4 regions of the Pseudomonas savastanoi genome follow, and region 4 is predicted to be linked to each of the others. Evidence: predicted binding sites of a transcription regulator. Region 4 holds the regulator's gene; each other region holds the start of a gene.
What was found. Region 4 encodes sigma-54, which starts transcription at its own class of promoters, with help from an activator protein. Its sites were predicted from a motif close to ANTGGCATNNANNTTGCTNT; they were not measured.
Positions count from the first base shown of each region.

Region 1 (7,676 bases), 910 kb from region 4:
GACGGTCACATCGTGCTGTCCCGGCGTCTGGCTGAAGAAGGTCATTACCCGGCCATCGATATCGAAGCTTCCATCAGTCGGGTCATGCCTGCGGTGGTCAGCCCCGAGCACATGGCGCGTGCGCAGCATTTCAAACAGTTGTGGTCGCGTTACCAGCAGACCCGCGACCTTATCAGCGTGGGCGCCTATGTCGCGGGTGGCGATCGCGAGACCGACATGGCGATTGCGTTGCACCCGGTGTTGGTGCGCTATCAGCGCCAGGGCCTGCGAGACAACGAAAGCATGCAAGGCAGTGGCGAGGCGCTGGCGTCGATATTCGCACCGGCACCTGGCGGCTGATAGCCTATGGCTCAGAGTCGAGCGGCGCGTCTGGCGCCAGTGGTCGAGATGGCGGAAGCCGCCGAGCGAACGGCGGCTCAGCGGCTTGGGCATTTTCAGGGGCAGGTCAATCTGGCCAACAACAAGCTGCAGGAACTTGACCAGTTTCGTCAGGATTATCAGCAGCAATGGTTGCAACGCGGCAGTGCCGGGGTTTCCGGGCAGTGGTTGCTGGGTTATCAGCGCTTTCTCAGTCAGCTCGATGTCGCCGTTGCCCAGCAATACAAAAGTCTTGAGTGGCACAAGGCCAATCTCGATAGGGCGCGTAGCGCCTGGCAGGATTGTTATGCGCGGGTTGAAGGCTTGCGCAAGCTGGTGCAGCGTTATATGGATGAAGCACGCAGACTGGAGGACAAGCGGGAGCAGAAATTGCTCGACGAGTTGTCGCAGCGTCTGCCTCGTCACGAACAATTCTGACGTTTGACTCAATCAGACCCGCGGTGATTTCTCTGGCTGGTCTACGCTATCAATGTCTCGGTGATGAAACACCTCGAGGTTCCTCATGACAGTCACTTCCGAACGCTCTGCCGATGGCCAGACGCTGACCCTTTACATCGAGGGGCGCTTTGATTTTCAATCCCATCAGGCGTTTCGCGCAGCCTACGAGGATTACCCGCAGACGCTGAATTATGTGGTCGACCTGCGGGGCACGCATTACCTGGACAGTTCTGCGTTGGGGATGCTGTTGCTGTTACGCGACCATGCCGGTGGCGATAAAGCGGTGGTGCACCTTGTCAATTGCACGTCTGATGTACTGAAGATTCTGGCTATTTCCAATTTCTCGAAGTTGTTCGAACTGAGCATACCCAGTGCAGTCATCCCCGAAAAAACTGTGCATTCTGATCGCCGATGACAGTGCCAGTGACCGGTTGCTGCTTTCAACCATCGTTGCGCGGCAGGGGCACAGGGTTCTCAGTGCTGGCAATGGTGTCGAGGCTGTGGCCATCTTCAAGGCCGAAAGCCCGCATTTGATCCTGATGGACGCCATGATGCCGGTCATGGATGGCTTCGAAGCGGCGCGACGGATCAAGGCGATGAGTGGTGAGTCGCTGGTGCCGATCATCTTCCTCACCTCGCTGACTGAAGGCGAAGCGCTTGCACGCTGTCTGGACGCCGGTGGCGACGACTTCATGTCCAAGCCTTACAACCCGCTGGTGCTGGCCGCCAAACTCAACGCCATGAACCGCTTGCGGGTGTTGCACGAAACTGTCCGTCAACAACGTGACCAGATCAGCAAGCACCACGAGTACCTGCTCAACGAGCAGCGTGTCGCCAAGGCGGTGTTCGATCAGATTGCCCACGCCGGTTGCCTTGGGGCCGGCAATATTCGCTACTTGCAGTCTCCTTATGCCTTGTTCAACGGCGACCTGATGCTGGCCGCCTACACGCCGGCCGGGCACATGCAGGTCTTGCTTGGGGATTTCACCGGGCACGGCTTGCCGGCTGCCGTCGGGGCGATGCCGCTTGCCGAGGTGTTCTACGGCATGACCGCCAAGGGCTACGGCCTGGTTGAAATCCTTCGTGAAATGAACGCCAAGCTCAAACGCATCCTCCCCGTCGACATGTTCTGTTGTGCAACGCTGCTTTGTATCAACCTGGCACAACGGCAGGTCGAGGTCTGGAGCGGGGGCTTGCCGGACGGCTACTTGTTGCGCGGCGCGCAGGGTGAGCATGTGCCGCTGGCTTCCAGTCACCTGCCATTGGGCGTGCTGAGTGTCGATGCTTTCGATGCACGCACCGAGGTCTATCCGTTGGCGCCGGGCGATCGCATATTCCTGCTGTCCGACGGGGTGCTCGACACCAGTAACAACAATGACGAACTATTCGGTGCGCAGCGTTTGCGCCAGGTGCTTTCTGCCAACCGCGAGCCGCACTTGCTGATTGAGGAAATTCTCGTAGCGCTCAACGATTTTGGTGGCAAGGCACGTGACGATGTCAGTCTGCTGGAAATCAGCGCCGTCGATGAGCCATTGCAGAGTCTGCCTGCCCTGACCTATTCGGACAGCGGCGCCTCCAGCCCGCTGGACTGGTCGGCCAGCTTCGAGTTTCGCGCTTCGACCCTGAGGCGCTTCAACCCGTTGCCGTACGTCTTGCAGTTGCTGCTTGAAGTTCATGGCCTGCGCAATCAGGGTGCCGCACTGCATATGGTGCTCGGCGAGCTTTATAGCAATGCGCTGGAACATGGTGTGCTAGGGCTGGATTCGTCGCTCAAGCATGATGCGGCAGGTTTCGCCCTGTATTATCAGCAGCGCGCCGAGCGTCTCGGCATGCTTCAGACCGGGTTCATCCGCGTGACTGTGCGGGTCGAGCCAGTTGCAGAGGGTGGTCGGCTGACCCTCAGCGTGGAGGACAGTGGTCAGGGATTTGATGTTGAAAAAGTCCGGATGCAGATACCCGCGAGCAATGAACTGTATGGTCGCGGGCTACGCCTGGTGTGTGAATTGAGTCGTGAGGCTCGGTGGTCTGCGGATGGCAGGACGGCGTGCGTGGAATTTTCCTGGGAGGGAGTGGCATAATCCCCCCTGGAGTCTTGATCAAGGAGTGAACAAGTGTCGATTCATCTGGATTACAGCGTGCTGAATGCCTTGCAGGAAGTCATGGAGGACGAATATCCGACCTTGCTGGATGTGTTCCTCAAGGATTCCGAGCAACGTATCGCGCAACTGCGTCTTGCTGTTCAAACAGGCCATCCTGACTTTCAGGAATTGAGCCTCACCGCGCACAGTTTCAAGGGCAGCAGCGGCAATATGGGTGCCTTGCAACTTTCCGAGCTGTGTCGTCAGTTGGAAGAGCAATCCCGTCAGCAGTTGTTCACCGGTCTGCCAGAGCTGATCGGCAAAATCGACAGCGAATACATGACTATTCGCGGCTTGTTTAACGCAGAGCGGCAGTTGTTTGTCAGCTGATCGCTGATTTCCAGATCCCCGATCTTTCTTTATCCGGCAACCTTTCAAGCGGTCGTGAAAGGTTGGCCCGCATATTGCTAAATATTCTGGTAAGGCGATAACCAGCAGCTTATGCGGAGACCGAAATGCCCCTCGCTACCAATGCGCTTCTTCAGGCCACAAGCACTGCGACCTCAAGGTCCGGTACGGCCAATAATGCGGTCAAGTCTGCTGACAGCAGCAAGGACGGGGCCTCCAGCTTTTCCAATGTGTATGCCAAACAGGCCAAGGATGCTGTTCCTTCGCGTGATGATGCGCCAGTCAAGTCGGCTCGCGACAAGGCAGCGCCTGACAAGGACAAGGTTGCCGCCGGCAAGGACAAGTCTTCCGGTGATCAGACCAATGCCGCTGACACGTCCAGTGTTGCCGATAGCGGCAATGATTTGCCAACCCGTTCGACTGCCGCTGAGGATGATGCTGCCAGTGCCGGTTCAAAGCAGGATGATGCACAGGCATCTGCAGACCCTGCATTGACTGAAGGGCTGGCGATTGTCGACCCGGTGCTTGACCCGGCGTTGCAGGCGATGGCTGCGCAAGCGCCTGCCTTGTCGGTCGCCAGGCCACAAAGCCCTGACGTCACGGCTGCGCCTGCAGCGACCGCGCTCACGGTCACTCAGGCTACTCCGCCCGCAGCGACTGAAGAAGCATTCAATCCGGACGCCGATCCGCTTGATGGTCTGGATGCGGTGCAATTGGCGCTGGAAAATGCCAACGCCAAAACGCAGCTGGCTGCGCAGAATACCCATGCTGCCAACAAAGCGACGCCGACCAACGCAGAAGCTGATCCAAACCAGAATCTTGTCAATAACCTGTCGGCCCTGAGCGAGCAGCTTCCCTCGGAAGAGAGCAGCACGGAAAGCAGTGACAAGTCGTTCAGCGGCTTGATCGGCGAAGGACTGAAGGATGTCAAAAGCGCCGCGGGCGACACGCGCGTCGACAACTTTGCCGATCGCCTCGCTGCGCTGAGTCAGGCCGCGCAACCGGCCCGTGTTGCGGCAACACCTGCCGCTGCGCCGTTGATGAGTCAGCCGTTGGCCATGCATCAAAGCGGCTGGACCGAAGGCATTGTCGACCGCGTCATGTACCTGTCGAGCCAGAACCTCAAAACCGCCGACATCAAGCTGGAGCCCGCCGAACTCGGACGTCTGGACATCCGCATCAACATGGCACCGGAGCAGCAGACCCAGGTAACGTTCATGAGCGCCCACATGGGTGTGCGTGACGCACTGGAAAGTCAGATGTCGAGGTTGCGTGAGTCGTTCGTTCAGCAGGGGCTTGGCAACGTCGACGTCAACGTTTCCGACCAGTCGCAACAGCAGGCCCAGCAACAGGCTCAAGAGCAGGCCAGCCGCGCCCAGCGCAACGGTCGTGGCAATGGCGTGAGCTCAGGCGACACTTCGGATGAGATTGCAGGCGTCGATGCTGCTGTTCCGGTCAGCCAGCCGGCTGCACGCGTGATCGGCAGCAGCGAGATCGATTATTACGCATGATGCTCCTGCGTCACATGGCAGCCGCGACGCGAAGTCATGCCTTGCCTGCTAGTTGTTAACGCAGAAATGTTTTTCGAGCTCGATGGTACAGACGACACAAATTGCGACCTTAGTGACGGCTGAGTCCTGGCGCTGATCCGGGGGTAGCCTGGCAGGACGCCAGGCTAGACGTACCGGGCCATGGATGGCCCGTTGCGGCGACCCCCGGATCAGTGACAGGGCGAAGGAACCCGACGAAGTCGGGCCGGAAACAGGAGCGAGGGGGTTTGCCTACTTTGGCCCCATCAAAGTAGGTCGCCGAGGGGCGAAAAGGTGACCTGAGCCGGACACAAACATAACTGACATAGCAGAACCGCTGTGTGACGCAGAGCGTCACGAAAGGCATTACCACGCGGAGCGTGGGAACGAGAATCTGGGCCGAACGCCAATCCACCTGATCTCGCAGGACCGCTGTGTGACGCAGAGCGTCACGAAAGGCATTACCACGCGGAGTGGTGGGAACGAGAATCTGGGCCGAACGCCAATCTACCGGATCTCGCGGGACCGCTGTGTGACGCAGAGCGTCACGAACACGCGGAGCGTGGGGACGATAGTCATCAGCTCCCGGGTCGCGCGCTTCAGCACTGACACAAGCATCACGATCCCTCCACGCCCGGCCACGTAACCGGTTGTGTCCAATACATCGTCATCTCGTACAACTCTGGCATAACACTTGCTCTGCCTCTGTCACGTATTGAAGAACCTCTTGAATAGTGACGGATTATTGGCATGGCGAAGAGCGAAGAAGTTAAAGACCCGGCAACCAAAGGCAAACTCAAGCTCATCATCCTCGCCGTTGTGGCGTTGCTGCTGGCGGTAGGTTTGTCGGTGGGTGCGACCTGGTTCCTCATGCACAAGAGCGAAAGCACACCAGACCCGGCTGCTGCCGCTGCCGCAGCCAACGTCAAGCCAGTGGCGGTGTTCGAACCCATGACCCCGGCCTTCGTGGTCAACTTCAACTCCAATGGTCGCCAGCGCTACATGCAGGTCAGTATCACCATGCTGTCGCGCAATGCCGCCGACATGGAAGCGCTGAAGGCGCACATGCCGCTGATCCGCAACAATCTGGTCATGCTGTTTGCAGCTATACCCTTTGAGTCACTGGCCTCGCCGATCGGCCAGGAAATGCTGCGTCAGAAAGCGACCGCGAGCATTCAGGAAGTGGCACAGAAAGAACTCGGCAAGACTGTGATCGAACAGCTGCTCTTCACTAACTTCGTATTGCAGTAGGACTCTCACATGGCCGTGCAAGACCTGCTCTCCCAGGATGAGATCGACGCGCTGCTGCATGGCGTCGACGACGGGATGGTCCAGACCGACACCGTCAGCGAACCTGGCAGTGTCAAAAGCTACGACCTGACCAGTCAGGACCGGATTGTCCGCGGGCGCATGCCGACGCTGGAAATGATCAACGAGCGATTCGCCCGCTACACGCGTATCAGCATGTTCAACCTGCTGCGCCGCTCGGCGGACGTGGCGGTGGGTGGTGTTCAGGTCATGAAGTTCGGCGAGTACGTGCATTCGCTGTACGTGCCGACCAGCCTCAACCTGGCCAAGATCAAGCCGCTGCGGGGCACTGCGCTGTTCATCCTCGACGCCAAGCTGGTGTTCAAGCTGGTGGACAACTTTTTCGGTGGCGATGGCCGCCACGCCAAGATCGAAGGCCGTGAGTTCACGCCGACCGAACTTCGCGTCGTGCGCATGGTGCTGGATCAGGCTTTTATCGACCTCAAGGAAGCCTGGCAGGCGATCATGGAAGTGAACTTCGAGTACATCAACTCGGAAGTGAACCCGGCCATGGCCAACATCGTCGGGCCGAGCGAGGCCGTGGTCATTTCCACTTTCCATATCGAACTGGATGGCGGTGGCGGCGATCTGCACGTGACCATGCCGTACTCGATGATCGAACCGATCCGCGAAATGCTCGATGCCGGTTTTCAGTCGGATCTGGACGATCAGGACGAGCGCTGGGTCAACGCGCTCAAGGAAGATGTTCTGGACGTCAACGTGCCGCTCACCACGACCATCGCTCAGCGCCAGTTGCCATTGCGGGACATCCTGCACATGCGCCCTGGTGACGTTATTCCGGTGGAACTGAGCGACTCGCTGGTCCTGCGTGCCAATGGCGTACCGTCATTCAAGGTCAAGCTTGGCTCGCACAAGGGCAAGATGGCCCTGCAAGTAATCGAACCCATAGCGCGACGCTGACCTGTCTGGTCAACGTCGGAAATTGTTGCGTAACTGAAATACTGCGTGCAGAGGACAACTGATGGCTGATGAAAACGATATGACGTCTGCTGAAGATCAGGCGTTGGCCGATGAGTGGGCTGCTGCATTGGGCGAAGCTGGCGACAGTCAGGCTGATATTGATGCGTTGCTGGCGGCGGATGCGGGGAATTCGGGTAGCCGGATGACCATGGAAGAGTTCGGCAGCGTGCCGAAAAGCACGGGTCCGGTTTCTCTGGACGGTCCTAACCTGGATGTGATTCTCGACATCCCGGTGTCGATCTCCATGGAAGTGGGCAGCACCGATATCAACATTCGTAACTTGTTGCAGCTTAACCAGGGCTCGGTGATCGAGCTGGATCGCCTGGCTGGCGAACCGCTGGATGTGCTGGTCAACGGCACGCTCATCGCGCATGGCGAGGTGGTGGTGGTCAACGAGAAGTTCGGCATCCGTCTGACCGACGTGATCAGCCCGAGCGAACGCATCAAGAAGCTGCGCTAAGTGAGGCGCTGGCTGAGTGTTCTGCTGACCCTGCCGTCGCTGGCCTGGGCTGCCGAGCCCGCTGCTCAGGCCGCACCTGCGCAAGTGGCCAACACG
Region 1 is NZ_CP076652.1:3,975,806-3,983,481, reverse strand. It holds gene fliI (flagellar protein export ATPase FliI) at 1-339, shown strand, start outside; gene fliJ (flagellar export protein FliJ) at 346-795, shown strand; gene KP808_RS16775 (STAS domain-containing protein) at 881-1,231, shown strand; gene KP808_RS16770 (fused response regulator/phosphatase) at 1,188-2,894, shown strand; gene KP808_RS16765 (Hpt domain-containing protein) at 2,928-3,284, shown strand; gene KP808_RS16760 (flagellar hook-length control protein FliK) at 3,410-4,813, shown strand; gene fliL (flagellar basal body-associated protein FliL) at 5,582-6,082, shown strand; gene fliM (flagellar motor switch protein FliM) at 6,092-7,060, shown strand; gene fliN (flagellar motor switch protein FliN) at 7,122-7,580, shown strand; gene fliO (flagellar biosynthetic protein FliO) at 7,581-7,676, shown strand, end outside.
Region 1: the regulator sigma-54 is predicted to act here: its motif matches at 3,346-3,365, upstream of KP808_RS16760 (flagellar hook-length control protein FliK).

Region 2 (7,676 bases), 1.3 Mb from region 4:
CGTCACCGGCAGAACCAACTGGCAGCCCAGCAGACTGGCCTTGAAATGCGCTGGCAAGTCATCAGGGCCTTCGTCGTCATGTTCGTAACCGTCCACGCCCTGGGGCACCAGACGGTTGAAAAAACGCTCAAAGTCGCGACGTACCGCCGGATCGGCATTTTCGTTGACGGTCAACGAAGCCGAGGTATGTTGCAGCCATACATGCAGTAGCCCGACACGACAATCGCGTAATGCGGGCAAACCCACGACTATCTCGTCAGTCACCAGATGGAACCCGCGGGGCCTGGCCCGCAAGGCAATTCTGGATTGATGCCACATACCGTTCTCCGCACCTTCGGCGCGCATTCTAACTCGACTGAGAAAAAAGCAAAGCGCGCAATAAACCGGCTTCCCTGCAAGTTGACGAAGACTGTCGATACATCGTTACCTGCGCTGCGTCACGGTGCCGAAATCATTGACGCGGGCAAGATCAATGACAGCAAAAAGCGGCGGTATATCCGCAACCGTCAGACAAAAAAAATGCCCGGAGACCGGGCATTCTTTTTTGCATCTGCGGCTGCTTACAAGTTGTAGCCACGCTCGTTGTGTTGCGCAAGGTCCAGACCGACAGACTCTTCCTCGTCGGTGACGCGCAGACCCATCACTGCATCCAGTACTTTAAGGATGATGAAGGTCACGATCGCGGTGTAGACAACGGTGAACGCGACGCCCTTGAACTGAATCCATACCTGAGCACCGATGTCAGTCACAGTGCCGAAACCGCCCAGTGCAGGTGCTGCGAACACACCGGTCAGGATTGCGCCGACGATACCGCCGATACCGTGAACGCCGAACGCATCCAGGGAGTCATCGTAGCCAAGCTTGCGCTTGAGGCTGGTGGCGCAGAAGAAGCAGATCACGCCTGCTGCCAGACCGATGATCAAAGCGCCCATCGGGCCAACTGTACCGGCGGCAGGGGTAATGGCAACCAGACCGGCAACCACGCCCGAAGCGATACCCAGAGCACTTGGCTTACCGTGAGTCAGCCACTCGGCGAACATCCAGCCCAGTGCGGCGGCCGCGGTAGCGATTTGAGTAACCAGCATGGCCATACCGGCAGTGCCGTTGGCTGCAGCCGCGGAGCCGGCGTTGAAGCCGAACCAGCCGACCCAGAGCATTGCTGCGCCGATCAGGGTATAACCCAGGTTGTGTGGTGCCATCGGCGTGGTCGGGAAGCCTTTGCGCTTGCCCAGTACCAGGCAGGCCACCAGACCGGCTATACCGGCGTTGATGTGTACGACGGTGCCGCCAGCGAAGTCCAGAACGCCCCAGTCCCACAGCAAACCACCGACGCCGCCCCAGACCATGTGGGCGATTGGCGCGTAGACCAGAGTGAACCAGATACCCATGAACACCAGCATTGCGGAGAACTTCATGCGTTCTGCGAAAGCGCCGACAATCAGGGCAGGGGTGATGATCGCGAAGGTCATCTGGAAGGTGACGAACACCGCCTCGGGGAACAACGCAGCAGGACCGGTAATGCTTGCCGGCGTGATGCCTGCCAGGAACGCTTTACCCATACCGCCAAAGAAGGAATTGAAGTTGACGACGCCCGCTTCCATACCGGTTGTATCGAACGCAATGCTGTAGCCGTAAACGACCCACAGGATGCTGATCAGACCGGTGATGGCGAAACACTGCATCATCACGGACAGAATATTCTTCGAGCGAACCATACCGCCGTAGAACAGCGCGAGACCGGGGATGGTCATGAACAGGACCAGAGCGGTCGAGGTCAGCATCCATGCAGTGTCGCCAGAGTTCAGCACCGGCTCGGCCACTGGGTCAGCCGCCAGGGCAAGACCAGGTAATGCGAGGGACAACAGGGCACCGAGCCCTGCGAATTGACGCAGAGTCATATTGTTTTCTCCTGGGGCGTTGGGTTTGGCGGCTTAAATAGCGTCTGTATCGGTCTCGCCGGTACGGATGCGAATGGCCTGTTCCAGATTGACCACGAAAATCTTGCCGTCACCGATCTTGCCGGTGTTGGCGGCCTTGGTTATGGCTTCGATGACACGATCCAGATCCTTGTCATCGATGGCGACATCGATCTTCACTTTTGGAAGGAAGTCGACGACGTATTCAGCACCGCGATAAAGCTCAGTGTGACCCTTCTGACGCCCGAAGCCTTTGACTTCAGTGACGGTGATGCCCTGCACGCCGATTTCAGACAACGACTCGCGAACGTCATCCAGTTTGAACGGCTTGATGATGGCAGTGACTAGCTTCATGAAAACTTTCTCCCGAATTTGGTGGACTTGCCCCAGGAAAACAAACCCGACTCAAGTCTAAGCGCAGTGCCTGGCTTTGTAACGTGTCGGCCGCCTGATCAGGCCAGACCAACTCCAGAAAACCGCTTCTGACGAAACACTTCCCCGCTCCGCCTGCCGCACTGCATTCGTCACAGCGACTGCATCAGTGCATGGGTCATAAGCCACTAAGCAGAAAGCTTGCCATCTCGTGAATATTCATTGAATACAGGCCCTTGGGCAGGTTTTACAGGGCCAAACGGGTTTCGCGACGAAGGTAATGCACACTAATGGTGCTCATGTGCACGCCACAGCGCTCCATAAGCGTGCGAGTCGCCCCGTCAAATTGACTATAGACACTGCGTGTTACACTGCTGACCTCTGATTCAGGAAAATCATCATGCTCGCGCCCAAAGCCTTTCTTGACGCCCTCAGTGGCCACGCTTCCCGTCTTTTCAACGGCGAAACGCCAGTCCCCCGCAGCGAATTCGAAACCCAGTTCAAGGCCCTGCTGCAAAGCGGCTTCAGCAAACTGGACCTGGTCAGCCGTGAAGAATTCGACAGCCAGATGGCCGTCCTCGCCCGCACCCGCGCCCGCCTTGAAGCGCTGGAGGCCAAGATGGCCGAGTTGGAAGAAAAGGCCGCCGGGGCGACAGGGACTGAAAAAGCCGAATAAGCTTTCCTTGTTTTGCAGTCAGTGCGCTGCAGCGCTGAACATTGTCATGCACAGCGAGCCAGGCACCTCACCTGCTCGCGAATCTGAACGGCCTTTTCCATTTCTGTCTTGCCCAGGTGGTGAGTCAGTTGCAGGTTCAGCCAGCATTCGTTGCACGCTTCGCAAGCGCCTTCAGGCTGCAGGCGGTGCCAGCTCGATGGTCCGGCAGTAATCCATGAACAGGCGTGTCGCACGGGTTGGCTGGTTGTTGCGCAGGTAGGCCATGACCAGCGTGGAGGCGGGCATGTCGTCTTCGATATCGAGCTGCACCAGCAGCTCACCGTCGTAGGTCATGTTGGTTCTGGGGCGTGTGACCAGGACCGAAAACCCCAGACCCTGGCCGACCATGCAGCGCACCATTTCAATCGATGGGGAGCTGTAAGCGACTACGGGTGTGTAGCCCTTTTCCGTGAAGATATCGATGAAGTAGGTCCTGCTGGGCACGGCGTCGAGCAGGATCATCGGTTCGTGGCTCAGCTCCAGCAAGGTCACGGTTTTTTTCTTCGCCAGAGGGTGGGCTGCTGGCAGCAGCGCATAGGGCTTGTGCGGTGCATTCAATTCCTCCTTGTTGATCGTGGTTCCCAGTTCCAGGTCGTACAGAAACGCCAGATCGAAGCGCCCACGGTGCAGCCCGTGCATCAGTTCATGTTGCTCGCCGTCATACAGCTGAATGGTGACGTCCGGGTATAAACGCTTGAAACCGGCCACCAGCCTGGGCATGTAAAGCGGCGCGGCCGATTCAAAACAGCCAATGGCGATAGTGCCGGAGACGTGTTTGTTTTCGGCCCGGGAGTTTTGTTCAAGCTCTTCGGAAAGTCGCAGCAACTCTTTGGCTTTCTCATACACTTTCCCGCCACCGGAAGTTAGCGAAACACCTTGAGCGTGGTGACGCACAAACAGCGGCTGATTGAAGGCTTCTTCGAGGTTCTTGATGGCGACGGAGATGGAAGGCTGTGAAATATGCAACTGCCGTGAGGCTTCGGCGATGCTGTCCATTTCGACGGCTGTCACGAAATACTTAAGCTGTTTCAAGGTGAAGTGAGCCACGTAATACCTCGTGATGAGCAGACGCTGGAAGGCTGCATTTGAATAGCTTTTACCTATGCTTAGCGAGGAGCGTGCCAGCCGCCCGCGCCTTGGCAGATTCACCGGGCGCGCCGCTGGCCATGGTCACTCAGTAATACCCGCAAATAATAGACGCTTACCAGAAAAGCCCGAAAACCCGGGCTGCGCACCTATTGCGAGCGCTTATCGCTGCCGCTTTATTCAATCGCCCTAAAAGTGTGCAATCAATGCGCTGTGACACTAAAGCACAACTAACCCGTTTCAACGCGACGCAACCCTGAAGATGAATACCGGCGTATCTGCTTAGGATTTTCCTATGCTGCGGGCCAAAACTTACTATTTGTCTGCCGGACCTGGCATCAATCATGATGGTTTCAGAAGGGCAAACGGACAGCGTCCCGTTTCAACTTCAACAGGACGTCGCCCATCACTATTCAATTTGCCGAGCGAGCCGACAATGACGTTTGATTGGAAATACATGTTTGGCCTGTTCAGCGATACGGAATTCTGGATGGCCACCTGGACGGTCATTCAACTCAGTGTACTGACCTGGGTTATCAGTATTGTTCTGGGTTTTGTTCTGGCGCTGGCCAAACAATCATCGTTGCCGCTGATCAACTTGCCGGCCAAAGCCTATATCTGGTTATTTCGCAGTTTGCCGTTACTGGTACTGCTGATCTTTGTCTACAACTTGCCGCAGGCAGTGCCCGCCACTTCTGCGGTACTGGCCAACCCGTTCTGGGCCGGCCTGATTGCCATGGTGATGTGCGAAACGGCCTACGTCGCGGAGATTCATCGCGGCGGCCTGCTGTCCATCGCCAAGGGCCAGACCGAAGCTGCCCGGGCACTGGGCCTGCGTTTCGTCGGTACGCAATGGCGGATCGTGATCCCGCAGGCGCTGCGTGTGGCGCTGCCGTCGCTGACCAACGAATACATCTCCATCGTCAAACTCAGTTCACTGGTTTCAGTGATCTCGCTGACCGAGATCCTGATGGTCGGTCAGCGCCTGTATTCGCAGAACTTTCTGGTGATGGAAACCATGGCGGCCGTGGCGTTCTATTACGTGCTGATCGTGACCGTATTCGACTTCCTGCTCAAACGCCTGGAACGCTACCTGGACGTCACGCAGCACAAGGCCACCCGCACACCGGACACCGAAATGCTTGAGCTGGCCAAGCGCAAATCGCCAGTTGTCGCTCGTCCTGTCATCGACTTCGACGGACCGGCACTGCAAGCGACACGACTGCACAAGGCGTACAACGACATCGAAGTGCTTGGTGCGGTCAGCCTGCAGATCAACTCCGGCGAGGTGGTGTCGGTGATCGGCCCATCAGGCTCGGGCAAAACCACGCTGATCCGGCTGCTCAATGGCCTTGAGCAGATCGACAACGGCGACATCAAGATCAACGGCCAGCCATTCATTCACCTGGTTCGCCAGGGCGCGCAAAAGCCGCGTTACGTGGAGAACGCCGCCTACCGCCTGAACATCGGCATGGTGTTTCAGAGCTTCAACCTGTTTCCGCACCTGACGGTGTTGAACAACCTGCTGCTGGCCCCGCGTTATCACCGCCTGGCGCCGGTACCCGAGCTCAAGCAGCAGGCCTACGAATTGCTGAACAAGGTCGGGATGCTGGAGCACGCCTGGAAATACCCGCATCAGTTATCAGGTGGCCAGCAGCAACGTGTCGCCATCGCTCGCGCCCTGATGATGCGCCCGCAAATCATGCTGTTCGACGAGCCCACCTCGGCGCTGGACCCGGAGAAGGTCAACGAGGTGTTGCAGGTCATTGAAACCCTGGCCCAGGAAGGCATCACGATGGTCATCGTGACCCATGAAATGAACTTCGCCTTCAAGGTCTCTGACCGCATCGTCTTTATGGAGAAGGGACGCGTGATCTGCGATGACAAACCCCAGGCGCTACGCGACGGCCAGCACCCCCGCGTTGAAGCCTTTCTTAAAGATGTCTCACTGGCCTGAGGCCTTGTTGAAGAGGAGAAGAACATGATCGAGCAATGGCAGATTGACCAGTTTCACGAGCAGGGTTTTCTGGTAGTGGAGGGCGTGCTGGCAGCCGATGAAGTGGCAGCGCTTCAGCAGGACTTCGACCAGTGGGTCGACGACAGCCGCAGTCAGAGTCAGGCCTGGGGGCAGACTCAGGACGGGCGTCCGCGCTTCGACATCGAAAGCGATCATCGGCCGGATCACCCGTCGCTGCGCCGCGTGGCTTCGCCCACGGAGATCTCGCCGGCTTACCAGCACGCGGCATTCCAGTCACGGATGGCAGCCATCGCGGCGCAGCTGATCGGCGGCAATGGCACCCGTTTTCATCACAGCAAGATCAACTCCAAGCTGCCGCACACCGCGACTCAGGTGAAGTGGCATCAGGACTTCCTCTTCACACCGCACAGCAACGATGATCTGGTTACCGCGTTGCTGATGATCAGCGATGTGACCCCCGAAAACGGCCCGCTGAACGTGGCGCCGGGCAGCCATAAGCAGGCGCTTTGGTCGCATTGGCAGAACGAGCGTTTCACCGGTGCCGTGGAAGATGCGGTGGTTGAACAGCATTGCCAGCAACCGGTCGCCTGCTATGGCCCGTCGGGCTCGGTGTGCTTCATGCACACACGCCTGCTGCATGCTTCAAGCCCCAATGAAACCGAGTTCCCGCGCACGCTGTTCATCAGCGTCTATGCGGCTGAAGACGCATTGCCGTTCGGTGAGAATCCTTTGCCCAGCGAGCATGCCGGGTTGATGGTCGCAGGCCAGGAGAGCGGTCTGGTACGTAGCACCGAGAACCATATCCGCCTGCCGCAGAAACCCAAGGGTGCTTCATTTTTCGTGCAGCAAGCCGGAAAAGACGCCGCCGTTGCCTGATCTCATGACCCCACGAGGAATACCTAATGAAGCTGTCAGCTCTGATTGTTCGTCCCGTAGCCCTGGCTTTGCTGGGTGCGGTGGTTGCCATGTCCTCGTCTGCCGCTTCGGCTTTCCAGCAGCCCGGCAAGATCATCGCCGGCTCGGACATGACGTTCTTCCCCTATGAATACATGGACAAGAACCGTCCCGCCGGTTTCGACATCGAGTTTCTCGACGGCCTGGCAAAGGTCATGGGGCTCAAGGCCGAGAACATCGACACGCGCTTTCCCAATCTGATCGGCGGGCTGCAGGGCGGACGTTTCGACATCACCAACTCGTCGATGTACATCACCGCCGACCGCCTGAAAGTCATCGACATGATTCCTTACCTGAAAAGCGGTGAGGCGATTCTGTCGGTCAAGGGCAGCGCCTATCAGCCCAAGACGCCAGAGGACTTCTGTGGCCACAAGATCGGCTCCATGGCGGCCACTTCCTGGCTGCAACAACTGCAGAAACTCTCGACCGACTACTGCGTGAAGAACGGTCTGCAACCGATCGCCATCAGCGAGTACGGCACCGACCCACAGACCACCCAGGCCATGCTGGCCCATGCCGTAGAAGCGCAGATCACTGACGCAGCCGTCGCACGCGGCGTGGTCGAAAAGCTGGGTAACCGGGTGGTGATTTCTTCTGAAACGCTGATCTACCCGGTGCTCAACGGCTTTGGCGTGAAGAAGGGCAACGATGTGGT
Region 2 is NZ_CP076652.1:174,855-182,530, forward strand. It holds gene KP808_RS00825 (secondary thiamine-phosphate synthase enzyme YjbQ) at 1-318, opposite strand, end outside; gene KP808_RS00830 (ammonium transporter) at 561-1,898, opposite strand; gene glnK (P-II family nitrogen regulator) at 1,932-2,270, opposite strand; gene KP808_RS00840 (accessory factor UbiK family protein) at 2,689-2,964, shown strand; gene KP808_RS00845 (LysR family transcriptional regulator) at 3,136-4,050, opposite strand; gene KP808_RS00850 (amino acid ABC transporter permease/ATP-binding protein) at 4,526-6,046, shown strand; gene KP808_RS00855 (phytanoyl-CoA dioxygenase family protein) at 6,071-6,943, shown strand; gene KP808_RS00860 (transporter substrate-binding domain-containing protein) at 6,970-7,676, shown strand, end outside.
Region 2: the regulator sigma-54 is predicted to act here: its motif matches at 2,478-2,497, upstream of glnK (P-II family nitrogen regulator).

Region 3 (7,676 bases), 2.6 Mb from region 4:
ACACCATGCCGTTGCGAGAGCTTGACGGCACGGTGGTCTCAGTCAACGGCTGGTCGGTTATCGTCACACTGACGGCTGATCGCCACCCCGACGACCCGCAGTATCTCGGCGCCAACGGCCGCTACGACATCAAGCGCGACTGGGAAGATCGTCACGGGCGGGCGCGCATGTGCTACTGGTATTCGCGCACCGGCAAGAACTGGATCTTCGGTGGCCGGGTCATGGCCGAAGGCGTGTCGCCCACCACCCGTGAGTGGGCGGGCACACCGGTATTATTGAATGACAAGGGTGATATCGATCTTTACTACACCTGCGTGACACCGGGGGCGACCATTGCCAAAGTGCGCGGCCGTATTGTGACGTCCGATCAGGGCGTGGAGTTGAAAGACTTTACCCAGGTCAAAAAACTGTTCGAGGCCGACGGCACTTATTATCAAACCGAAGCGCAGAACTCGACGTGGAACTTCCGCGACCCGAGTCCGTTTATTGATCCCAATGATGGCAAGTTGTATATGGTCTTTGAAGGTAATGTGGCCGGCGAACGCGGTACGCATACCGTTGGCGCTGCAGAACTTGGCCCGGTGCCACCCGGCCATGAAGAAGTGGGGGGTGCGCGTTTTCAAGTGGGCTGTATCGGCCTGGCAGTTGCGAAAGATCTCAGCGGAGAAGAGTGGGAAATACTACCGCCACTGGTGACTGCGGTGGGCGTCAATGACCAGACTGAACGTCCGCATTATGTCTTTCAGGACGGCAAGTATTATTTATTCACCATTAGTCACAAGTTTACGTATGCCGACGGTGTGACCGGGCCGGACGGCGTTTACGGTTTTGTGGGCGAGCATTTGTTCGGGCCTTACCGGCCGATGAACGCTTCCGGACTGGTGCTGGGCAATCCGCCTGCACAGCCATTCCAGACGTACTCCCACTGTGTGATGCCCAACGGCTTGGTGACTTCGTTCATCGACAGCGTGCCCACCAGCGGCGATGACTACCGTATCGGCGGCACCGAGGCGCCGACGGTCAGAATCCTGTTGAAGGGCGACCGCTCGTTCGTGCAGGAAGAGTATGACTACGGCTACGTCCCGGCGATGAAGGATGTGCAGTTGAGCTGACAGGCTGCGCCCCTGTAAACGCTGAAGAACGCCTGTGCGAGCAGGCGTTCTTCGCTCGTTTACCCCAGTAGCTCGCTCATCGCGATAATTTGCTCGGCCACCTGAATCAGCTTTTGCTGGCGACTCATCGCTTGGCGCCGCATCAGGGTGTACGCCTCTTCCTCGTTGCAATCCTTCATTTTCATCAGCAGCCCCTTGGCCAGTTCGATGCGCTTGCGCTCGGCCAGTTGCTGATCGCGGGCATGCAATTGCGCACGCAGCGCCTGATCGCTTTCAAAGCGGGCCATTGCCACATCCAGAATCGGTTGCAGCCGTTGGGCCTGAATACCCTCGACGATATAAGCGCTGACCCCGGACTTGATGGCCTGGCGCATCACGCCCGGATCGTGCTCGTCGGTGAACATCACGATGGGTCGCGGCTGGTCACGGCTGACCAGCACCACTTGTTCCATTACATCGCGTCCTGGCGATTCGGTGTCGATCAGGATGACGTCCGGGCGCACCGCTTCAACGCGAGCGGGCAAGTCGATGATCAGGCCGGATTCGTCGATCACGTCGAAACCGGCCTCTATCAAGGCTGACTTGAGGCGACCGACCTTTTTGGCGGTGTCATTGATAAGCAGGATACGCAGCATGGTCACGTTCTCCGTCAACGACTGGCCACAGCGGGCGCGTTGTCGGCCAGCGAGTGGAGCTTGAAGCTACGTGCGTAGCCTGCGGGATCGCTGCCGTCCCAGACCTTGCCATCGATCAACTGACTGCTGCGCAGGGTTGCTGCGGGTGAGTCGATGCCCAGCGCATCGGCTGCCTGGCGATACAGGTCCAGTTGCTGGACGCGGCTGGCGACGGCCAGGTAGTCCGGGTCTTCACGCAACAGGCCCCAGCGCCGGAACTGAGTCATGAACCACATGCCGTCGGACAGCCACGGATAATTGACCTGCCCCTGATCATGGAAACTGACTGCATGCGGGTCCTGCCAGTGATTGCCGAGGCCGTCGCTGTAGTGGCCAAGCAGGCGTGGCTCGATGCAGTCCGGCGAGGTATCCAGATAATCCGCACCGCTGAGCAGCTGTGCGGTGCTGCGCCGGTTATGATCGCTTTGCTCGATGAAACGGCTGGCTTCCAGGACGGCCATGATCAGTGCTCTGGCCGTGTTGGGGTTCTGTTCGACAAACTCGCGGGTACAGCCCAGCACCTTGCCCGGGTGATCCGGCCAGATCGACTGGCTGGTCGCCATCGTGAAGCCCAGTTGCTGCTGAACGGCGCTGGCACCCCAGGGTTCGCCGACGCAGAAACCGTCGATGCGCCCAGCCTGCAGGTGTTGCGCCATTTGCGTGGGGGGCACCACGACACTGTTCACATCATCGAGCGGGTGAATGCCCTGGCTGGCGAGCCAGTAGTAGAGCCACATGGCATGGTTGCCGGTGGGGAAGGTCTGCGCGAAGGTCAGCCTTGAGCCGCTTTGGTGCGCACGTTTGTCCAGTGCCTCAGGAGTGATCACGCCAGCCTCCTGCAATTCGCGGGACAGGTTGATGCACTGGCCGTTCTGATTGAGCCCCATGAGGATCGCCATGTCGGTCGCCGGACCACCGCTGATGCCCATTTCCACCGCATAGATCAGGCCGTACAGGCTGTGTGCCGCCTGCAACTGCCCGCTGACCAGCCTGTCGCGCAGCCCGGCCCAGGAGGTCTGACGCTCGAGGTTCAGGCTCAGGCCGTAAGGCTGGGCGAAACCCTGAGTGGCCGCGACCACCAGCGGGGCGCAGTCGGTCAATGCCATGAAGCCCACGTCCAGGCTGTTCATTTCCGGGGCGTCGCTACCGGCCACCCAGTCCAGCGCATTACCGGTTCGTTCGTTCATCGCGCGTGCTTCATCAAAGGTCCGTCCAGAAAAAAGGCGTCGTCCGACCCATTGCAATGCAAGTGTCGAAGCGACGCCGTTGTCCATGCACCGCTCCGCCGTTGGAGCGAGTGCCGATAGCGGTTTCAAGCAAGGCATATGCCATCGCCGGGGAGAGGCGAGCAACAAGTTTGTCGCGCGCCTCGCCTGACAGGCCTGCACACGTCTATAATCGCCACCCTGAATTCAGCTGCTCACGAGCCCATCCCGCCATGTATAACCTGGCCCGCCAGTTACTGTTCAAACTTTCCCCGGAAACCTCTCATGACCTTTCGCTGGACCTGATCGGTGCAGGCGGGCGGCTGGGCCTCAATGGCCTGCTGAGCAAGTCCCCGGCGAAGTTGCCGGTCAGTGTGATGGGCCTTGAATTTCCCAACCCTGTGGGGCTGGCAGCAGGTCTGGACAAAAACGGTGCAGCCATCGATGGCTTTGCGCAACTGGGCTTCGGCTTTGTCGAGATCGGTACTGTGACGCCACGTCCACAGCCGGGCAACCCCAAGCCGCGCATTTTCCGCCTGCCGCACGCCGAGGCGATCATCAATCGCATGGGCTTCAACAATCTGGGTGTCGACAACCTGGTGTCCCGGGTCCAGGCGGCAAAGTATCGCGGCATTCTGGGCATCAATATCGGCAAGAACTTCGACACGCCGGTCGAGCGTGCGGTCGACGATTACCTGATCTGCCTGGACAAGGTCTATGCCCATGCCAGCTACGTCACCGTCAACGTCAGTTCGCCCAATACGCCGGGGCTGCGCAGCCTGCAGTTCGGTGACTCGCTCAAGCAACTGCTCCAGGCCCTGAGCCTGCGCCAGGAGGAACTGACGCAACGGCACGGCAGGCGCGTGCCACTGGCGATCAAGATTGCCCCGGACATGAGCGATGAAGAAACCGTGCTGGTGGCCTCTGCACTGATAGAGTCGGGTATGGATGCAGTGATTGCCACCAACACCACGCTCAGCCGCCAGGGTGTGGAAGGGCTGCCGCATGGCGATGAAGCGGGTGGTCTGTCGGGTGCGCCGGTGCGGGAAAAAAGCACGCACATCGTCAAGGTGCTGGCCGGTGAGCTGGCGGGTCGCCTGCCGATCATTGCCGCTGGTGGAATCACTGAAGGCCGGCATGCTGCCGAGAAGATAGCCGCAGGTGCCAGTCTGGTGCAGATCTATTCCGGTTTCATCTACAAGGGCCCTGCGCTGATTCGCGAATCGGTGGACGCCATTGCGGCAATGCCACCGGCCGTACGCTGAATCGAAGGCAAAAAAAGGGGCTCCTCGAGAGAGCCCCTGGGCGTTGGCCCGCCGCCCGGGTCGGGCGTGCATTGTACAGGTGTGAATCAGTCAATCATGTGGGTGGCCCGACAGAGGCCTGAAAGTCTTTTAATCGCCTCATCCGACCGCGTGAAGTTCGTTGAGTCTGTGGATGCCCGCAGTGCCGGTCATACCGTCCCAGTTGTCGCCGCGTCCTTCGCGCCAGCCATTGATCCATGCCTGGCGTACTGACGGTAGAGTAAAAGGGCAAAGCTCACGGGATTTACCATGAACGCCGTATTGATATCCGCGTAAAAATGCTCTTTCCAACGGATCACGCTTAAGTCTTCTCATAGGGTAATGCCCTCGTCTGTTGACTGTAATATCCCTGAGACCCCGTGATGAGGTCGGGCAGAATCTTCTGCCGTTGGGGCCCGCTGCCGGCGTCGCGGGCCTTGATGCCATAACCGTTGCGGAGATGACCTGAGACGATTTCTAACCAAAGCGCAGGGCGGTGTGAATGATCGTTTTGTCATAAGCACGTCACATTCAGGTCTGTCGAGCAATAAGCGATGATCTGTTTCCACCATGATTTTTTCTGCGGCCCCTTGAACATGGGCGTTTGCAGGCTAATTGAAATCGCTTATCAGGCTCATATACTGGCTCAATGCCTTGGCTGTTTAAGCGACGAAGGGTCATGATCGGCGCTGCACAAATGTGACTTTTCAAAACACGACTCTTGATTGCGCGCCTTATTGCCGACATCGGCTTACCTGATATCTGTTCTAATACGCGCCATAACTGCCGCAATGACATGACAGGATCATGCGGTGGACCGGTACACATCACGTGCCACGCAGGCGTTCTCCACGAAAGACGCCTGTTCAAATCTGGCAGGGCAATGCGTTGCCCGCCGCTGACGGCTCAGGCCCTGGAATACACATGTCGGATCGCTACGAACTTTTCCTTACTTGCCCCAAAGGCCTTGAAGGACTGCTTGCCGAGGAAGCTACGGCACTGGGTCTGCAAGAGACCCGCGAGCACACGTCGGCCATTCGCGGCTCGGCCGACATGGAGACCGCCTACCGGCTGTGCCTCTGGTCGCGGCTGGCCAACCGCGTGCTGCTGGTGCTCAAGCGCTTCCCGATGAAGGATGCCGAAGACCTCTATCACGGCGTACTGGATGTCGAGTGGCATGATCATCTCGAGTCCGATGGCACCATCGCAGTGGAGTTCAGTGGCCACGGGTCAGGCATCGATAACACCCACTTCGGTGCATTGAAGGTCAAGGATGCGATCGTCGACAAACTGCGTACACCGGATGGCGAGCGTCCGTCGGTGGACAAGATCAACCCCGATCTGCGCGTGCACCTGCGACTGGACCGAGGCGAAGCCATTCTGTCCCTCGATCTGTCCGGGCACAGCCTGCACCAGCGCGGCTATCGCCTGCAGCAGGGCGCTGCACCGCTGAAGGAAAACCTCGCCGCCGCTATCCTGATCCGTGCTGGCTGGCCGCGTATTGCTGCCGAGGGCGGCGCGCTGGCTGACCCGATGTGCGGTGTCGGTACGTTTCTGGTCGAGGCCGGCATGATCGCCGCCGACATCGCCCCGAACATCAAGCGTGAACGCTGGGGCTTTTCTGCCTGGCTCGGCCACGTTCCGGCGCTGTGGCGCAAGCTGCACGACGAAGCGCTGGCCCGCGCAGAAGCAGGGCTGGCCAAAACGCCTTCATGGATTCGCGGTTACGAGGCCGATCCGCGACTGATCCAGCCTGGGCGCAACAACATCGAACGTGCAGGTCTGAGTGACTGGATCAAGGTCTATCAGGGCGAAGTCGCGACCTTCGAGCCGCGTCCCGACCAGAACCAGAAAGGTCTGGTGATCTGCAACCCTCCGTACGGCGAGCGTCTGGGTGATGAAGCCAGCCTGCTGTATCTCTACCAGAATCTGGGCGAGCGCCTGCGTCAGTCCTGCCTTAACTGGGAAGCTGCGGTGTTCACCGGCGCGCCTGACCTGGGCAAGCGCATGGGCATTCGCAGCCACAAACAGTATTCGTTCTGGAACGGTGCCTTGCCGTGCAAACTGCTGCTGATCAAGGTCACGCCTGATCAGTTCGTGACCGGCGAGCGTCGCACACCCGAGCAGCGTCAGATCGAGCGCGAGAACCCTGTCGAAGTTGAAGTCGTTGAAAGAAAGCTCAACAAGAACGGCAACCCGATCAAGCCGGAACCGGTGGTGGTCGAACAGGCGCGCCTGAGCGAAGGCGGGCAGATGTTTGCCAATCGCCTGCAAAAGAACCTCAAGCAGATGGGCAAATGGGTGCGCCGCGAAGGTATCGATTGCTACCGCGTGTATGACGCCGACATGCCTGAATATTCGCTGGCGATCGACCTGTATCACGACTGGGTTCACGTTCAGGAATACGCAGCGCCCAAGTCCATCGATCCGGAAAAGGCTTCGGCCCGGCTGTTCGATGCGCTGGCGGCGATTCCGCAGGCGTTGAACATCGACAAGAACCGTGTGGTGATCAAACGTCGCGAGCGTCAGAGCGGCACCAAACAATACGAGCGTCAAAGCGCGCAGGGCCAGTTTCTGGAAGTCAGCGAAGGCGGCGTCAAGTTGCTAGTGAATCTGACCGACTACCTCGATACCGGGCTGTTTCTCGACCATCGTCCGATGCGCATGCGTATTCAGCGCGAGGCGGCCGGCAAGCGCTTCCTGAACCTGTTTGCCTACACCGCGACTGCCAGCGTACATGCTGCCAAGGGCGGTGCGCGCAGCACCACTAGCGTTGACCTGTCGCGGACCTATCTGGACTGGGCGCGGCGCAATCTGTCGTTGAACGGTTTCTCCGACAAGAATCGTCTGGAGCAGGGCGACGTGATGGCCTGGCTGCAGGCCAATCGCGACGAATACGACCTGATCTTCATCGATCCGCCGACGTTCTCCAACTCCAAGCGCATGGAAGGCATTTTTGATGTGCAGCGTGATCAGGTCGAGCTGATCGATCTGGCCATGGCGCGTCTGGCTCCGGGTGGCGTGCTGTACTTCTCCAACAACTTCCGCAAGTTCGTGCTCGATGAAAATCTGAGCCAGCGCTATGCGGTGGAGGATATTACCGCGCAAACCATCGACCAGGATTTTGCCCGCAACGGCAAGATTCACCGCGCCTGGAAAATCATGGCGCGTGCCTGACACGGTGTGTGATGAGCTTGCCTGTAACAGTTTTGTACAGGTTTGCTCATCGCTCGCTATGAAAATTACTGGCGAATAGCTATAACAGAAGTCATAGCCAGCTTGGCGTTTCAGCATGTTGGCGTCATGAGTTTCTGTGTATGACAGCGAAACGGTTCAGGCTCAGAGTTCTGAGTTTCATCAACGGCCAGCTCTCAGCGTGGCCAATAGCCGTTTTAGCATTGA
Region 3 is NZ_CP076652.1:2,262,022-2,269,697, forward strand. It holds gene KP808_RS09775 (glycoside hydrolase family 68 protein) at 1-1,112, shown strand, start outside; gene KP808_RS09780 (ANTAR domain-containing response regulator) at 1,172-1,747, opposite strand; gene KP808_RS09785 (CmpA/NrtA family ABC transporter substrate-binding protein) at 1,762-2,973, opposite strand; gene KP808_RS09790 (quinone-dependent dihydroorotate dehydrogenase) at 3,225-4,256, shown strand; gene rmf (ribosome modulation factor) at 4,395-4,610, opposite strand; gene rlmKL (bifunctional 23S rRNA (guanine(2069)-N(7))-methyltransferase RlmK/23S rRNA (guanine(2445)-N(2))-methyltransferase RlmL) at 5,199-7,451, shown strand; gene KP808_RS09805 (sensor domain-containing diguanylate cyclase) at 7,592-7,676, shown strand, end outside.
Region 3: the regulator sigma-54 is predicted to act here: its motif matches at 3,100-3,119, upstream of KP808_RS09785 (CmpA/NrtA family ABC transporter substrate-binding protein).

Region 4 (7,676 bases):
ACGCCCATCTGCTTGCGAGCATCGAACAGATCACTGCGCGACAGCTCCGGCAGGTTCTGGCCATTGACCCATACCTGCCCTTCGCTCGGACGCAACTGAGCCCCCATCAAGCGCAGCAAGGTAGTCTTGCCACAACCGGACGGCCCCATGATCCCGGTGACCTTGCCCCGCGGAATACGAATATCAACGTTATTGAAAATGCTGCGCGTACCGCGTTTGAAAGACACACCTTTCAACTCGACCGCATAGGCGTCATCAGGACTCATCTAAACTCCTTGCGATACAGCCTCCGCCCTCAGCCGTCGGTTCTTGGAGGCCGACCAGCTGTCCAGGCGCGCCGAACAGGCCGCGAACTATACCACCGCCGCCACCCGCCCCCAAGAAGAGAACCGAGCGGTTCAGGTAATCGTTGAATTATTCTGTACCACAATGTTATGGCATCAGGCGTGGATACAGACCCTCAAGCGCGTAGGAAATTCGTTTAAAAACAACACAACGACGATCAGACGTGAGGGAATCGTTCATTACCGCTATAATCGCCGCCTTTCAGCAGGCTGACCCTTTCCAGACATGAACCAATCCAGTGACCTGATCCAATCGGCGCAACGCACCATTCGCCTTGAGATAGAAGCCATACAAGGCTTGCTTGAACGTCTTGACGGCGATTTTGTGCGCGCGTGCGAAATGATCCTCGCCAGCAAGGGCCGAGTCGTTGTGGTCGGTATGGGCAAGTCCGGACACATCGGCAACAAGATCGCCGCCACGCTGGCAAGCACGGGTACTACCTCTTTTTTCGTGCACCCGGCTGAAGCCAGTCATGGCGACATGGGCATGATCACGCGCGATGACATCATTCTGGCCCTGTCGAACTCCGGCAGCACCAACGAGATCGTGACCCTGCTGCCGCTGATCAAGCGTCTGGGCATAAAGATGATCAGCCTGACCGGCGACCCCGAGTCCATTCTGGCCAAGGCTGCCGATATCAATCTCAACGCCCACGTCGTGCATGAGGCCTGCCCGCTCAATCTGGCACCGACCTCTTCGACCACCGCGGCACTGGTCATGGGCGACGCTCTGGCCGTGGCGCTGCTGGACGCACGGGGTTTCACCGCCGAAGACTTTGCATTCTCCCATCCAGGCGGCGCGCTGGGTCGTCGTCTGCTGCTCAAGGTCGAGAATGTCATGCACTCCGGCGACGCGCTGCCCAGCGTTCAACGCGGCACCCTGCTCAGGGATGCGCTGCTGGAAATGACCCGCAAGGGCCTGGGCATGACCGCGATTGTCGAAGCTGACGGCACACTGGCCGGCATCTTCACCGATGGTGATTTGCGCAGAACACTGGACCGCCCTGTCGATATTCGCCAGACCATCATTGATGAAGTCATGACCCTTCATGGCAAGACGGCCCATGCAGAAATGCTTGCCGCCGAAGCGCTGAAAATCATGGAGGACAACAAAATCAGTGCGCTTGTTGTCGTAGACCAGTACGACCGGCCGGTTGGCGCTTTCAACTTGCAGGATCTTTTGCGCGCAGGCGTCATGTAATGGAAACCGAAACGATGACCCAGGACCTCATGCAGCGCGGCAAGGCTATCAAGCTGGCCGTTTTCGATGTCGATGGCGTACTGACCGATGGCCGCCTTTACTTCATGGAAGATGGCAGCGAGATCAAGACATTCAACACTCTCGACGGCCAAGGCATAAAAATGCTGATAGCCTCAGGCGTCACAACAGCCATTATCAGCGGCCGCAAGACTGCGATAGTCGAGCGGCGGGCAAAGAGCCTGGGCATTGAACACCTGTTTCAGGGACGTGAAGACAAGTTGGTAGTACTGGACAAACTGCTCGCAGAACTCCAGCTTGGTTACGAACAAGTCGCCTATCTGGGTGATGATCTGCCAGACTTGCCAGTCATCAGGCGCGTCGGTCTGGGCATGGCGGTTGCCAATGCCGCGAGTTTTGTACGCGAGCATGCACACGGAATAACCAGGGCGCGAGGCGGCGAAGGTGCGGCACGCGAATTCTGCGAACTGATTCTGAGTGCGCAAGGCAACCTTGAAGCGGCTCACTCCGTCTATTTATAGAAGCCATTATGTTCACTAAAAAAATTCGCAAGTTCCTGCTGCTCGGGGTACTGGCGCTGCTGCTGGCAGCGGTCGGTTACTGGAATATCAGCCCGGAAAGCTTTATGGATCAGCCGGTATCGACCGTTGACGACACGGTCATCGACTACTATGCAATCAATGCGCACAGCGTGCAGTACCTGCCCGATGGCACGCTCCAGTACGACATGACCTCCGATAAGGTCGAGCACGTGAAAGCCACTGACGTGACCCTGTTGACCACGCCCGACCTGCATATGTACCGCGGCGGCGAGTTTCCATGGCACGTACAGAGCAAGAAAGGCGAAGTTTCGTCCGGCGGCGACCAGGTCGAGCTGATCGATTCCGTTCGTGTCGAGCGTACTGATGAAAAACAACGTACGACTATTATCACTACCAGTCGTATGACCGTATTCCCTCAGAAGCAATATGCGCAGACCGAGCAAGACGTTAGAATCGACGGCGCCGGCGGTGTGACTACGGCCAAGGGAATGAAAGCATATTTGAAAGACAGCAGGATGGACCTGCTGTCCAACGTAAGAGGACAGTATGAGGCTCGTTAAAACTCTTCCTTTATTGCTCGGCCTGGGCGCAGCACTGGGAAGCGCGAGCGCCTGGTCCCTGCCAACCGACCGCGATCAGCCGATCCACATCCAGTCTGACGATGCTCAGCTTGATGACAAGAAAGGCGTAGCAACCTACAAGGGCAACGTCATCATCACCCAGGGCTCGATGAAGATCACCGGTAACACTGTGACGATCACGCGTAATGCCCAGGGCGAAGTGGATGTGTTCACCTCTGTCGGCAATCTGGCTTATTACGAGCAGAAGCCTGCCGTAGACAAACCGATCGTGCAGGCCTATGCCGTCACTATTCAGTACTACGCCGGGCAGGACCGTATCGTCCTCATCGACAAGGCCAAGGTCATCAATGATGGCAACACTTCCGAAGGCGAGAAAATCGTCTATGACACGGTCAGACAGGTCGTCAGCGCCGGTCGGGCCAATGGCGGCGCCAAGGTGACCACACCACGTCCGCGTATCGACATGGTCATCCAGCCGAAAAAGAAAACCGACCAACCTCAGAAGGCCCAGTAAATGGCGACGCTCAAAGCCCAGCATCTGGCTAAAAGCTACAAAAGCCGGCAGGTCGTGCGCGATGTGAGCATTTCCATCGACAGCGGCCAGATCGTCGGCCTGCTGGGCCCCAACGGTGCCGGCAAGACTACCTGCTTCTACATGATCGTAGGTCTGGTCCAGGCTGATCAGGGTCGCGTGCTGATTGATGACCTGGATGTCAGCCATCAACCCATGCACGGCCGCGCCCGAGCCGGCATCGGCTACCTGCCGCAGGAAGCCTCGATTTTCCGCAAGCTGTCAGTGTCCGACAACATCATGGCGATTCTCGAGACCCGCAAGGAACTCGATGCCGGAGCACGCCGCAAGGAACTCGAAAGCCTCTTGCAGGAGTTTCACATCACCCACATTCGCGACAACCTGGGCATGAGCCTGTCGGGTGGCGAGCGCCGCCGTGTGGAAATTGCTCGCGCCCTGGCCACTGCGCCAAAATTCATACTGCTGGATGAACCGTTCGCAGGCGTAGACCCTATTTCAGTGGGTGATATCAAGCAGATCATTCACCATCTCAAGGCCAAGGGTATCGGCGTACTGATCACCGACCACAACGTCCGTGAAACGCTGGACATCTGCGAAACTGCCTACATCGTCAACGATGGACAGCTGATCGCAGAAGGCGATTCCGAGACCATTCTGGCGAATCAACTGGTGAAAGAGGTCTACCTCGGTCACGAATTCCGCCTTTAATCGACAGCCCTTTGCGCTTGGCGGCCGATTGATGCCAGTGCAGTGTGTTGACAATATTTTATTTGTCATATCACTCTAGGCAAAGGCACAGGTTTCAGGCATATAATTTGCTTAAGTTGGCGCCCCGGCGCCTGTAGTAGATGGCGCATGCGCGCCGGCGAATAAGGTGTTTAGCCCCTGCCATGAAACCATCGCTAGTCTTGAGAATGGGCCAGCAGCTGACGATGACACCGCAGCTGCAACAGGCAATCCGCTTACTTCAGCTTTCTACACTGGACCTCCAGCAGGAGATCCAGGAGGCGCTGGAGTCAAACCCCATGCTGGAAAGGCAGGAAGAAGGCGACGACTTCGACAACTCCGACCCGCTTGCCGACAACATCGAACAAAAGCCCAATCCCGACGTTCAAGAGCCGACCTATCAGGAATCCGCACCTACTGTGGATAACCTTGAAGATGGCGAATGGAGCGAGCGCATTCCCAATGAGCTGCCTGTCGATACCGCCTGGGAAGACATTTACCAGACCAGCGCCAGCAGCCTGCCAAGTAACGATGATGACGAGTGGGACTTCACCACACGCACGTCTGCAGGCGAGAGCCTGCAAAGCCACCTGCTGTGGCAGTTGAACGTCGCTCCGATGTCCGACAAGGACCGCCTGGTGGCAGTCACGCTGATCGACTGCATCAATAACCAGGGCTATCTGGACGAAACCCTCGATGAAATTCTCGAGTCTTTCGATCCCGAGCTGGACATCGAGCTCGACGAAATCGAAGCCGTACTGCACCGCATCCAGCAGTTTGAACCGGCAGGCATCGGTGCCCGAAACCTGAGCGAATGCCTGCTCCTGCAACTGCGCCAGTTGCCAGCGAAAACACCCTGGCTGGCGGAGGCGCAACGACTGGTCACCGACTACATCGACCTGCTGGGAAGCCGCGACTACGGCCAGTTGATGCGGCGCATGAAGATCAAGGAAGACGAGCTGCGCCAGGTCATCGAGCTGGTCCAGAGCCTCAACCCGCGCCCTGGCTCACAAATCGAATCCACAGAAGCCGAGTACGTCATTCCCGATGTAATCGTGCGCAAGGACAATGAGCGCTGGCTGGTCGAGCTCAATCAGGAGTCCGTACCGCGCCTGCGCGTCAATCCGCAATACGCAGGTTTTGTGCGTCGGGCCGATACCAGCGCAGACAACACGTTCATGCGCAACCAGTTGCAAGAGGCGCGCTGGTTCATCAAGAGCCTGCAAAGCCGCAACGAGACACTGATGAAGGTCGCCACCCAGATCGTCGAGCATCAGCGCGGCTTTCTTGAGTACGGCGACGAGGCGATGAAGCCGCTTGTTCTGCACGACATTGCCGAGGCAGTGGGCATGCATGAGTCGACCATCTCGCGCGTGACCACCCAGAAGTTCATGCACACGCCACGCGGCATTTACGAGCTGAAATACTTCTTCTCGAGCCATGTGAGCACTTCCGAGGGCGGTGAATGCTCGTCCACGGCAATTCGCGCAATCATCAAAAAACTGGTTGCGGCGGAAAATCAGAAAAAGCCGTTGAGTGATAGCAAGATCGCTGGTTTACTGGAGGCACAAGGCATTCAAGTAGCCCGTCGCACAGTCGCCAAGTACCGCGAGTCACTCGGGATAGCGCCTTCCAGTGAGCGTAAGCGGCTGATGTGATGCAGGCCAAGCCACAGCGTCCCAGAGACAGGCGCCATGCCTGTCTCTTTATGCACTGGCAAAGGAGAAAGCTGTATGCAAGTCAACATCAGTGGACACCAACTGGAAGTGACCAAACCCCTTCGTGAATACGTTGAGCTCAAGCTCAAAAAGCTCGAGGGGCATTTTGACAAGATTACCAACGTGCAGGTCACGATGACGGTCGAAAAGCTCAAGCAGAAGATCGAAGCCACGTTGCACATCCATGGTGGAGAGGTCGTTGCCAATGCTGAACATGACGACATGTATGCTGCCATCGACCTGCTCACTGACAAGCTAGACCGACAATTGCTCAAGCATAAGGAAAAGCAGCAAAGCATCCTCAAAGGTGCGGCCGCTCGCTAACGCCCATTTAAATGATCCGAATCGAAAATATCCTGACCCCCGACCGCTCCCTTGTGAACGTGTCGGGTGGCAGTAAAAAGCGTGTACTCGAAGAAATTGCCAAACTGATCGGTCGTAAAGTACCGGGCATGGCTTCGGACACAGTATTCGCAAGTCTTGTTGCCCGCGAAAAACTGGGTTCAACCGGTTTCGGCAACGGTATTGCCATCCCTCATTGCCGCCTTGCTGACTGCAGCGAGCCTGTCAGTGCAGTCATTCACCTCGCTACCCCCGTGGATTTCGACGCCATCGATGGCGCGCCGGTTGACCTGCTGTTTGTCTTGCTGGTCCCGCAGGCTGCTACCGATGAGCACCTGGAGTTACTGCGCCAGATCGCCAGCATGCTTGATGACAAAGATGTGCGTAAGCGCCTGCGCAGTGCCGAAAGTGCTGAAGCGCTTTATCAAGTGGTGCTGGACGTGCAGAACGGAAACTGAACATGCGCATGATCATCGTCAGCGGCCGTTCCGGCTCGGGTAAAAGTACAGCCCTCGACGTGCTGGAAGACAACGGTTTTTACTGTGTCGACAACCTGCCGGCCGGACTGCTGCCGGAACTGGCCGAGCGAGCGCTGATCAATACTGAACTGGCCGAGCCCTTGCTGGCGGTGTCCATCGATGCGCGAAACCTGCCCAGTCACCTGACCCGCTTTCCGCAAATGCTGGATGAAGTCCGCTCACGCAACATCCAGTGCGACGTGCTTTACCTGGATGCGGATGAAGCAACCCTTCTCAAGCGTTTCTCGGAAACCAGGCGTCGCCATCCTTTGAGCACGGCAGATCGTTCGCTGGCCGAGGCGATACGCGACGAGACAACGCTGCTGGGCCCGATCATCGACCTGGCCGACCTGAAGATCAACACCACCCACCTGAACCTCTATCAGTTGCGCGACGCGCTCAAGCTTCGTCTGCTGAACAAACCCGAGCCAGGCACCGCGTTTCTGATCGAATCCTTTGGTTTCAAGCGTGGCATGCCCGTCGACGCAGATCTGGTGTTCGATGTGCGCTGCCTGCCCAACCCGTACTGGAAGCCTGAACTGCGCGACCATTCCGGACTTGAACAACCGGTTATCGACTACCTGTCGGTGCAGCCCGATGTTGAAGAGATGTTTCAGGACATCTTCGCTTATCTGAACAAATGGTTGCCCCGGTTTGCAGCCAGCAACCGTTCTTACGTTACCATTGCCATCGGCTGCACCGGCGGACATCACCGCTCCGTCTACCTGACCGAACGGCTCGGCAAGGTCTTGCAACAATCACTCAAGAACGTTCAGGTTCGCCACCGCGACCTTAGCTGAAAGGATTTTCACTGCGATGCCCGCTCGTCAAATCACCATCATCAACAAATTGGGCCTGCATGCCCGCGCTGCCGCCAAATTCGTCGGCGTCGCAGGCAAGTTCCCTTGCACGATCAGGGTTGGCCGCTCTGAGCAGACCATGGTCGATGGTAAAAGCATCATGGCCGTGATGATGCTGGCGGCAGGCAAAGGCACCGAAATCCATCTGAAAACCGAAGGCGAATTCGAGCAGGAAGCGCTCGATGGCCTGGTTGAACTGATCAACAACAAGTTTGATGAGGGCGAGTAAGCCCTCAAACACGCCCCTTCGATGATCACCAGCAGTGCATCTGCAACCAGCTCAAACCGTGAGCA
Region 4 is NZ_CP076652.1:4,885,248-4,892,923, forward strand. It holds gene KP808_RS20690 (ATP-binding cassette domain-containing protein) at 1-266, opposite strand, end outside; gene KP808_RS20695 (KpsF/GutQ family sugar-phosphate isomerase) at 571-1,545, shown strand; gene KP808_RS20700 (KdsC family phosphatase) at 1,545-2,084, shown strand; gene lptC (LPS export ABC transporter periplasmic protein LptC) at 2,093-2,665, shown strand; gene lptA (lipopolysaccharide transport periplasmic protein LptA) at 2,652-3,200, shown strand; gene lptB (LPS export ABC transporter ATP-binding protein) at 3,201-3,926, shown strand; gene KP808_RS20720 (RNA polymerase factor sigma-54) at 4,109-5,602, shown strand; gene hpf (ribosome hibernation-promoting factor, HPF/YfiA family) at 5,678-5,986, shown strand; gene ptsN (PTS IIA-like nitrogen regulatory protein PtsN) at 5,998-6,462, shown strand; gene rapZ (RNase adapter RapZ) at 6,465-7,322, shown strand; gene KP808_RS20740 (HPr family phosphocarrier protein) at 7,339-7,611, shown strand.